DNA from 2 places in the Anoxynatronum sibiricum genome. Region 1 is predicted to be linked to the other one. Evidence: riboswitches for the same ligand, from Rfam matches in the RefSeq annotation. Region 1 holds a riboswitch; the other holds the start of a gene.
What was found. A riboswitch is a leader RNA that binds a small molecule or an ion and turns the genes downstream of it on or off. The one in region 1 is predicted to bind thiamine pyrophosphate.
Positions count from the first base shown of each region.

Region 2: another riboswitch for thiamine pyrophosphate. It lies ahead of thiM (hydroxyethylthiazole kinase); the one in region 1 lies ahead of AAIG11_RS01195 (ABC transporter substrate-binding protein).

Region 1 is NZ_JBCITM010000001.1:272,787-277,190, forward strand. Features, by position in the region: gene AAIG11_RS01190 (LTA synthase family protein) at 1-1,514, shown strand, start outside; TPP riboswitch at 1,594-1,701, shown strand; gene AAIG11_RS01195 (ABC transporter substrate-binding protein) at 1,788-2,864, shown strand; gene AAIG11_RS01200 (class I SAM-dependent methyltransferase) at 2,861-3,535, shown strand; gene AAIG11_RS01205 (YkoF family thiamine/hydroxymethylpyrimidine-binding protein) at 3,511-3,783, shown strand; gene pgeF (peptidoglycan editing factor PgeF) at 3,893-4,404, shown strand, end outside.
Region 2 is NZ_JBCITM010000004.1:137,531-141,934, forward strand. Features, by position in the region: gene AAIG11_RS05765 (MFS transporter) at 208-1,431, shown strand; gene AAIG11_RS05770 (LacI family DNA-binding transcriptional regulator) at 1,428-2,477, shown strand; TPP riboswitch at 2,541-2,643, shown strand; gene thiM (hydroxyethylthiazole kinase) at 2,814-3,617, shown strand; gene AAIG11_RS05780 (sodium:solute symporter family transporter) at 3,679-4,404, shown strand, end outside.

The DNA of each region.
Region 1 (4,404 bases):
CGGTCCTTTGCCTGCGAAAGCAGTTGAAAATGAACCGAAGAGAAAAGCGTTACAATTTAGTGTATGTACTACTTTTACTGCCGCTGATTTTCGGCATGGGGATTACTTTTTGCACGCTTGAAGAACGTACGGAAGGCCACCTGACACCCTTGAACCTGGGTATGCTGAACTATCACCTGGTGGATGTGATTCAACTTTTCAAGCCGGCAACGGTAGACCCTCAACTGGCGGAGGAAGCTGTTTCAGCAATTGTTCAGGAAGCAGACGAGCGTCGATTCAAGGGGCTGCTGGAGGGGAGAAATGTTTTTGTCATACAGGCAGAGTCACTGCAGACGTTTGTTATGGAACATCCTCTGGCAGGGCAGGAAATTACACCAGTGTTGAATCAGCTTGTTCAGGAAGACAGTATCTATTTCTCGCGATTCTATGAACAGGCTGGGTGGGGTAACACATCAGACGCCGAGTTTGTGAGTCACAACAGTTTTTATCCCTCAACGAAAACCTTCAGCTATCGGGCCTACGAGAACAATGCTTTCTATTCACTGCCACATCACTTAAAAAAGCAGGGCTACACCACCATGGTCTTTCATGGGAACGACCCGTCCTTCTGGAACCGTGAAAACGCTTATAAAGGTCAGGGTATTGACCATTTTTATGCCAGTGAAGACTTTGAGATGAACGACCTCATAGGTATGGGACTCAGTGACCGGCAGTTGTTTCAACAATCCATTACTGTCATCAAACAGATACCAGAACCTTTTTATGCCTTTTACATTACGCTGACTTCACACCACCCTTTTGTGATGCCTGATGAACTGCAAAAGCTGGAAATGAGCGCTGATTATGAAGACACTGTTTTGGGACACTATTTGCAGTCAGTTCACTATCTGGATGAGGAGATCGGACGTTTTATCCAGCGCTTAAAATCAGAAGGACTTTATGATAATGCTGCCATTATCATCTATGGTGACCATCAGGGTCTTGACATGCGAAATGAAGAAGCCAACGATTTGGTGAGCCACTTTATTCGACGACCCTACGAAGAAGATGAAATGTTTCGGGTGCCTCTCATCATTCACATTCCCGGCAGCGGTCTGGCGGAGACTGTCGAGACTGCCGGAGGACAAATAGACTTTTTTCCCACTATTGCCAATTTGGCAGGAGTTCCTTTGCATCCAAATCGTGTGATGGGAAAAGACCTGCTGAATATCATGGAAGGGTTTGTGGCAAAGCAGGTTCATGTGGCTGCGGGCTCGTTCATTGATAACGAAAAAGTGTTTATCATGTCGTCGGATGGGCTTTATGATAATAGCCGTGCCTGGAGACTGGGCACTGGAGAACCAGTAGCGCTGGAAAAGTGTCGGGATAATTATGAACGTGCACTGGCAGAAATCACTCTTTCAGAGTACATCCTCCAAAATGATTTGATTCCACGGGTGCAGGAGGCAGGGCTGGAAGGCATCCTGGATGAAATTCGCCAGGCATTGCAGCTGGAAGAGATGCCTGTTGAATAGATGGAAATGGACGCTCGAGTCGGGTTGAATCAAGTGCATCCCTTGACTTAACCTGCGAAGAGCAGTATAATTAAAAGGCACAAGTGAAAACGGGGAGCTGAGACAGACTCGGCTGAGAGGGAACTATCTTGTTCCGACCCGCAACCTGATCTGGATAATGCCAGCGGAGGGATCAATACGATTATTGAAACCCTGTAACCTCCGTGGCTACAGGTTTTTTTATGTTTTGGACCGGATCACGCCTCAAAAAACATCAACAGGAGGAACAGCCAAATGAAGTATCAACACAACCGCATAAAGAGCAAAGAAAGAAACGGCATGAGTTTTCCGGGATGGGCCACGGCATTGCTCATCGCAAGCCTTATGATTGCGGGGGCCATGACCGGTTGTCAGTCACCACCAGTCTCCGACAGCGGAGTGTCAGGTGAGCCGCTGCGAGCTGTCACGCTGGTGCTGGACTGGGTGCCCAATACCAATCACACTGGGTTTTACAGCGCCGTATCCATGGGATATTTTGCCGAAGAGGGTCTGGAGGTGGAGATCATTCAGCCCACTCACGGAGGCAGTGCTGACTTAATTGCAGCCGGCCAGGGTGAGTTTGGCATCAGCTATCAGGAACAGGTGACTTATGCCCGCACCGCTGCTGATCCATTGCCCATAAAGGCCATTGCCGCCATTATCCAGCATAACACCTCTGGATTTGCTTCGCCGGCATCCAAAAACATCGAGCATCCTGGAGATTTTGAAGGAAAGACCTATGGAGGTTGGGGTTCACCGGTGGAAGAAGCCATGCTGCAAGCACTGATGACCAGTGATGGTGGTGATTTTTCTCAGGTGGAAATGATGAGCATCGGAACAGCTGATTTTTTTGATGCCGTTGAAAACCACGTTGATTTCACCTGGATTTACTATGGGTGGGATGGGATTGCCGCTGAACTGCGAGATTACGACATCAATTTCATTCTTCTGCAGGATTATGTGCCGGCACTGAATTTTTATACACCAGCATTGATTACCAGCGAAAAGCTTATCGATGAAGATCCTGAGCTGGTGCAAGCTTTTCTCAGGGCGTCTGCCAGAGGATATCAATTTGCAATACAACAACCGGAAGCAGCAGCAGCACATTTGCTGGCCGCAGTCCCTGAGCTGGATGAAGCGATGGTGGTGGCCAGCCAGCAGTACCTTGCGCAGCAGTATCAGGCTGATGCCCCCCGCTGGGGAGAAATGAAGCTGTCGGTCTGGGAAGATTATGCCCACTGGATGTTTCAGCAGGGATTGCTGGAAAACCAGTTGGACGCATCTGCAGCCTTTACCAACGCCTATCTGCCTGAAGCGGGTGATATCAAATGACCTTTTTCAACAGTATCGCCAACGAATATGACCAGTGGTACACAACACCCATGGGTAGTTTGGTGGACCAGGTTGAAACTGATTTGGCCATGAAGCTGTTTCCCCTTCAGCCAGGGATGAAGGTACTGGATGCCGGGTGTGGTACCGGAAACTTCAGCCTGAAACTGGCACAACAGGGAGTGGTGGTTACGGGAATAGATATGTCTCCCGAAATGCTTGCTTATGCCCGGGAAAAAGCCAAGGTCGCCGATTTTGAGATTCCATTTGTTGAAATGGACATGTACCAACTTGATTATTCGGATCAGACCTTCGATGGTGTCTTCTCCATGGCGGCTTTTGAATTCATTCGCGAACCTGAAAGAGCACTGAAAGAATTATTTCGGGTATTGAAGCCCGGCGGTATTTTGCTGGTGGGCACCATTAACCGGGAGAGTGCCTGGGGAGAATTATATACTTCTCCTGACTTTCAAAAAAACACCGTTTTTAAGCATGCTTCGTTTAAGTCATTGGATGACATGAAGGCATGGGAGCCAAACCAACTGGTGAAGACCGGTAGCTGTCTGTTTCTTCCGCCGGATACACCAGATGATCAGTGGACTCTGGAACAGGAAGACCAATTCCGGCAACACAATAGAGGAGGATTTATATGTGCGCTCTGGCAAAAACGGTGACAGGTACCTGCCAGTTGGCCTTTTTGCCACTGGAAACAACCAGTTCCGACGCCGCTGTTGAGCAGGTGCTTCAAATTATTGAATCCAGCGGCCTTGAAGCAGAAGTGGGGCCGGTATCCACCCTGATCAGGGGTGATGCGGAAGCATTGTGTGCATTAATCCAACGCATTTATAAAACCATGGACGATTCCCAGGTGCGGTTCTCCATGAATCTGTTGATTTCCAACAAATGCGGCTGTCGCCGCTAAAGACAGACCGGGACCTTACCATAACATGGACAGGGTTCCGGTTTTGTGGTATAAGAAAGAAGAGAATTGACTGCACAGGCAGTGAGTATACATTTGGGGTTGAAGCACTATGGAATCGGCTCATCAGCATTTTTTATGGCGGGAAACCAGTGGGGTTACATATGGGTATTTTCCGGCATTTGAAGCAACAGGAATAGTGAATCACGGGTTCAGCACACGTCTGGGTGGTGTCAGCACCGGCTCTTATGAAACCATGAATCTTGCCTATAACAGCGGTGATCATCCCGACCATGTCACAGAAAACTACAGGCGATTCACAGGTGCATTGGGTGTTAATTGGCACCTGGCTGTTTTGACTCATCAAACACACGAAACTTGTGTTCGTCAGGTCACCAGACAAGATGTAGGCAAAGGGTTGGCCCAAAAAAGAGATTACAGCCATGTGGATGCACTGATCACCAATGAACCGGGAATTCCGTTAATGACTTTTCATGCTGACTGTGTCCCCCTGTACATTTTGGATCCGGTGAATAGAGCCATTGGGTTGGGGCACGCAGGATGGCGGGGAACTGTCAATCAACTGGCGGTGAAGCTTGTTCAGGAAATGACAGCAGCTTATGG
Region 2 (4,404 bases), on a different contig from region 1:
AAAATCTCACATAAAAAGACTAAAAATATAAGGATTGACAGGCGTAAATGAAGCCGGTATAATGAGATTGCACTTCAGGTGCACTCTTTTTTTAACACAAATGCACACGTGTGCAACAACACATATCTCTCTACCTGAAGCGTGAACATCTGAGAGGAATGCCAAGAGGTAAAAGGGTTATGGCATCAGAAAAGGAGTCGATGAAGAGTGCATCCATCAAACACCACCAACACTTACACACCACTAAAACTGTTTCTGTTTTTATCTTTTTTGATTATGGGAATTTCTGGAAGTCAGTTGGCGGCATTGCTGCCTGAGATCCGGAGCACCTTTCAAATCACTTTTCAGCAGGCGGGCAGTGCCATGTCTGGTTTTTCAACAGGCCTGTTGGCTTCCATGTTTGCCGGGATTTTTATCATGGATCGGCTGAGTCGAAAAATAGTATTGCTGCTGGGAGGATTTTTGTGGGCGGCAGGATTTGCCATGGTGGTGGCTGCTTCGGATTTTTCCTGGTTTTTAGCAGGACTGACCATTACCGGCAGTGGTTTTGGACTCTATCAGACAGGCGCCAGTGTGACCATGGCTACCATGGCCACCCGGGGAAAAGGAAAGGAAGTGGGCTATCTGAACCTGTTTTTTGGCCTGGGAGCAGTGATGGCACCCTTACTGGCCACATGGACCGTCACATTGGGAAACTGGCGATTGTCTTACGGTATATGTCTTGGAATGGTGGCACTGATGCAGGGCTTGCTGCTGGTGATCCCTTTTCCTGAAAAGGCAGCCGGGGGCAGTCAGCAGCCAGTCAGACTTAGTGGACTTCTGCTGCTCATTGGTCTGCTGGCATTCATTTACCCACTGACTGAACAGACTGTGGGTGCATGGATCAGTGAGTACTGGTTTCAGGCAGGCAATCATCAATGGATTTCCTTCACCTTGATTCCCGCGGTATTTTGGATTGCCTTCACCATCGGAAGAGGCTTTGCAGGACGGGTGGCTGATAGCGTGGGCTATGAGCGCTATTTGGCGGGTGCCCTGGCATGCTATGCAGCGGTGACAGCCTTTTGGGCGCTGGTGCCCTCGCCGGCGATCACCCTGCTGATGCTGCCGCTGATGGGGCTGCTCCTGGCAGGGGTTTTTCCGGTGATTGTTGTGTTGATCTCGGACGCCTTTCCCCAGTCGGTGGGCAGTGCCACCTCTGTGGTCTTTACTTTTCTGGCCATGGGAGGCGTATTGGCCCCCCGTATCACTGGAAACACCATGGAACAGGTGGGTGTCAGCGGACTGCCGGTGATTTTGCTGGCAGGCGCGGGGATCAGCTGGCTGTTGGCCACATCCATTTTACTGTGGCGACGACAACAGGCAGCAGGGCAGTTGAGAAAAGCATTTGAAAACGCAGAAAGCGATGAAACAGGTGAGGGGGTATGCAGATGAAGGTGACCATCAAAGACATTGCCAAAAGAGCCGGTGTCAGTCATCCCACCGTATCCCGATGTCTTCATAACAGTCCGTTGGTATCGGCAGAAACCCGGCAGCGGGTGCAACGCATCGCAGCAGAAATGAACTATGTACCCAATCAAAATGCCCGGGGGCTCTGCAGCAATCGAACAGACACCATAGGCGTTATCGTGCCCTATTGCCAGGTGAGTGAAACCAGCCTTTTTCTGGATGAACTGCTGCAGCAAATCAGGGTCATGTTGGGAAAGAATCAAAAGGATTGCATTGTTGCCTATGATGAAAATCCTCAGCATCAGGAAAGTCATGCCCTGCGATTGGTTCGACAGGGAAAGGTGGACGGGCTGCTCATTGCTTCCTCCACCATGAGCCGGGAAACGGTGACGGCCCTGGAAGAAGAGGGTGTTCCTGCCATTTTTTATCATTTGGTACCCCACTGGGCACTGGAGGAACCATCGGTTCATTGGGTGCATCATGACAATTACCGGGGAGGCCGGTTGGCAGGAGAATACCTGGCTTCTCTGGGGCATCGGCACCTGGCCTGTGTCACTGCCGCCCATTATGCCGGTGAAAGAGAGTTTACCCATCGCCTGAAGGGCTTTCAGGAGGGGCTTTCCAGTCTGGGTGGCAGCATGGCAGCCGCCCATCTGTTGTTGGTGGAGGAACTCACATGGGAAGCCGGCAAAGAGCTGGCACAGGAAGCAGAAAAACTATTGGAGGAAACCAGCGGGATTTTTTTTCATGCCGACCAGGCAGCGCTGGGGTTTATCAAGGGCCTTCAGGAACAGGGGATTGAAGTGCCAGAAGACTACAGTGTCATCGGCTATGACGATGTGCGGGAAGGCTTTATGACAACACCAGAGCTAACCACCATCCATCAGCCCCGGGAAGCCATTTCAACGCTGGCAGCTGCCATGCTGATGGAACGGTTGAAGGGCGGAACAGCGCCATTGAAGCAGCCATGCATTCAACAAACCCTGAACCCGACACTGGTGATTCGGCAGAGTTGCCGTCAGTTGAAATAAAAGGGCAGGCATCTCTTTGACAGAAGGATGTGGGAATGCTACAATGAAACAGATAAAAGCATAGCGTTACAGCAGGGGTGCCTGAAAAGGCTGAGAAATGAACTCGTTCATTACCCTTGAACCTGATGTGGATTATCCCACCGTAGGAAGCTGTCGATTCGATCATGTCACTAGTCATATCACCGAAGCCTCACTGAGGCTGTTGGCGGTTGGTTAACAGATGAGTGCTCGATGAACTGATGAACTTCCTCATATCATGGGGAAGTTTTTTTAGTGCCCTTCGGCGGGACACAGGGAAGCCTGAACGCGAAAAAAATTACAGGAGGTCGATGATCTATGAACGTGAAGGGCATTTTAACAGCAACTCGAAGCAAGACACCACTGGTACAGGCCATTACCAACTATGTGACCATTAACGACTGTGCCAATGTGCTGCTGGCCTGCGGAGCCTCTCCGGCCATGTGTGAAGTGGCCCGGGAGGCCTATGATTTCAGCCGGTTGTCAGCAGCGGTATACTGCAATATAGGCACCCTGACACCGGAACAGCGGCAGGCCATTCAAGAGGCATTGCGGGGAGCTGCAGAAAAAGAAATTCCTGTGGTACTTGATCCTGTAGGCTGCGGCGCTATTCCCAGCCGCATCGACTACCTTGAGGAACTGCGCAGCCAGTATCCCATTCAGGTGGTGAAGGGAAATCTGGGAGAGATTAAATCACTGGCAGGTATTGAAACTCAGGTGAGAGGCGTTGATTCCGTTGACAATGGGGAAGATGCTGTGGAAGCCTGCGTATCCCTTGCACAAAAGTGGCAGTGTGTGGTGGCTGCAACAGGGATACAGGATGTGGTGACAGACGGCACACAGGTGGCGGTCATCCAAAATGGCACGCAGATGCTCACTAAAATCACCGGTGCCGGCTGCATGGCAGGAGCGGTGATTGCCGGTTTTTGCGGCGCGGCTGAAAATCCTTTTAAAGGGACTGTGGCCGGACTTTTGGCGATGTCGCTGGCGGGAGAAAAGGCAGCGGCTGGTGAAGGAGGACAATTGCCAGGTACCTTTAAAGTGAAGCTGATTGATGAAATCCACCAGCTCACCGAAGAATCCATGGCGGCATCCGCCAATATCCGGTATTTTTCTGTGTGATCAGTCAATCTAACGGGTTTGAGTGCCATCAAGAGAGCGTCATCAATGGGAGGAAGCAGCTATGATTTTTTCACAGGAATTGATTGTAACAGGACTGGTGATGGTGGTGAGTCTGTTCACGGCGTTGGGGGTTTGGTACAGTGGGCGGCACCGGTCAACAGCCGAGGATTTTATAACGGCCAGAGGAACCACTGATACAGGCATGCTTTTTTCCACCTTTCTGGCTTCTTTTTTAGGCGTTTTCATTCTCTTTACACCGCCTGAAGCAGGGGCCATTGGAGGACTCAGCAGCATTGTGGGATATTCAATGGGGCTGGCAGGCTTGTATCTGATTCTGATGGAAGTGGGCCCCCGTATAAGGGACTACCTTCCGGAGGGAAGCACCCTCACCGATTATGCCCGGCAGCGGTATGGGCCATGGATGCAACGGTTAACGGTGGGACTGGCTATTTTTTACATGCTGGTTCACTTGGTGGCTGAGCTGACGGCCATTGCACTGGTCATGAAAGAAGCGGCTGGGGTGCCCCTCTTGACCACTGCCCTGATAGTGGGAATCGGTACCATGATTTACACTGCTTATGGCGGTTTGCGAGCCTCCATGTTTACCGACATGATTCAAATGGGCCTCATGGGAGTGTTTCTCTTGATTGTGGGAGTGGGGACAATACATGCTTTAGGTGGTATTGGTCAAATGACACAAGTCAGCAGAGGGGGGGCTCCCCAGCTGTTTCGACTTCATAACGCTGTTGGAATCGAGTTCGGCCTTACTTTGTGCATTGCAGTCATG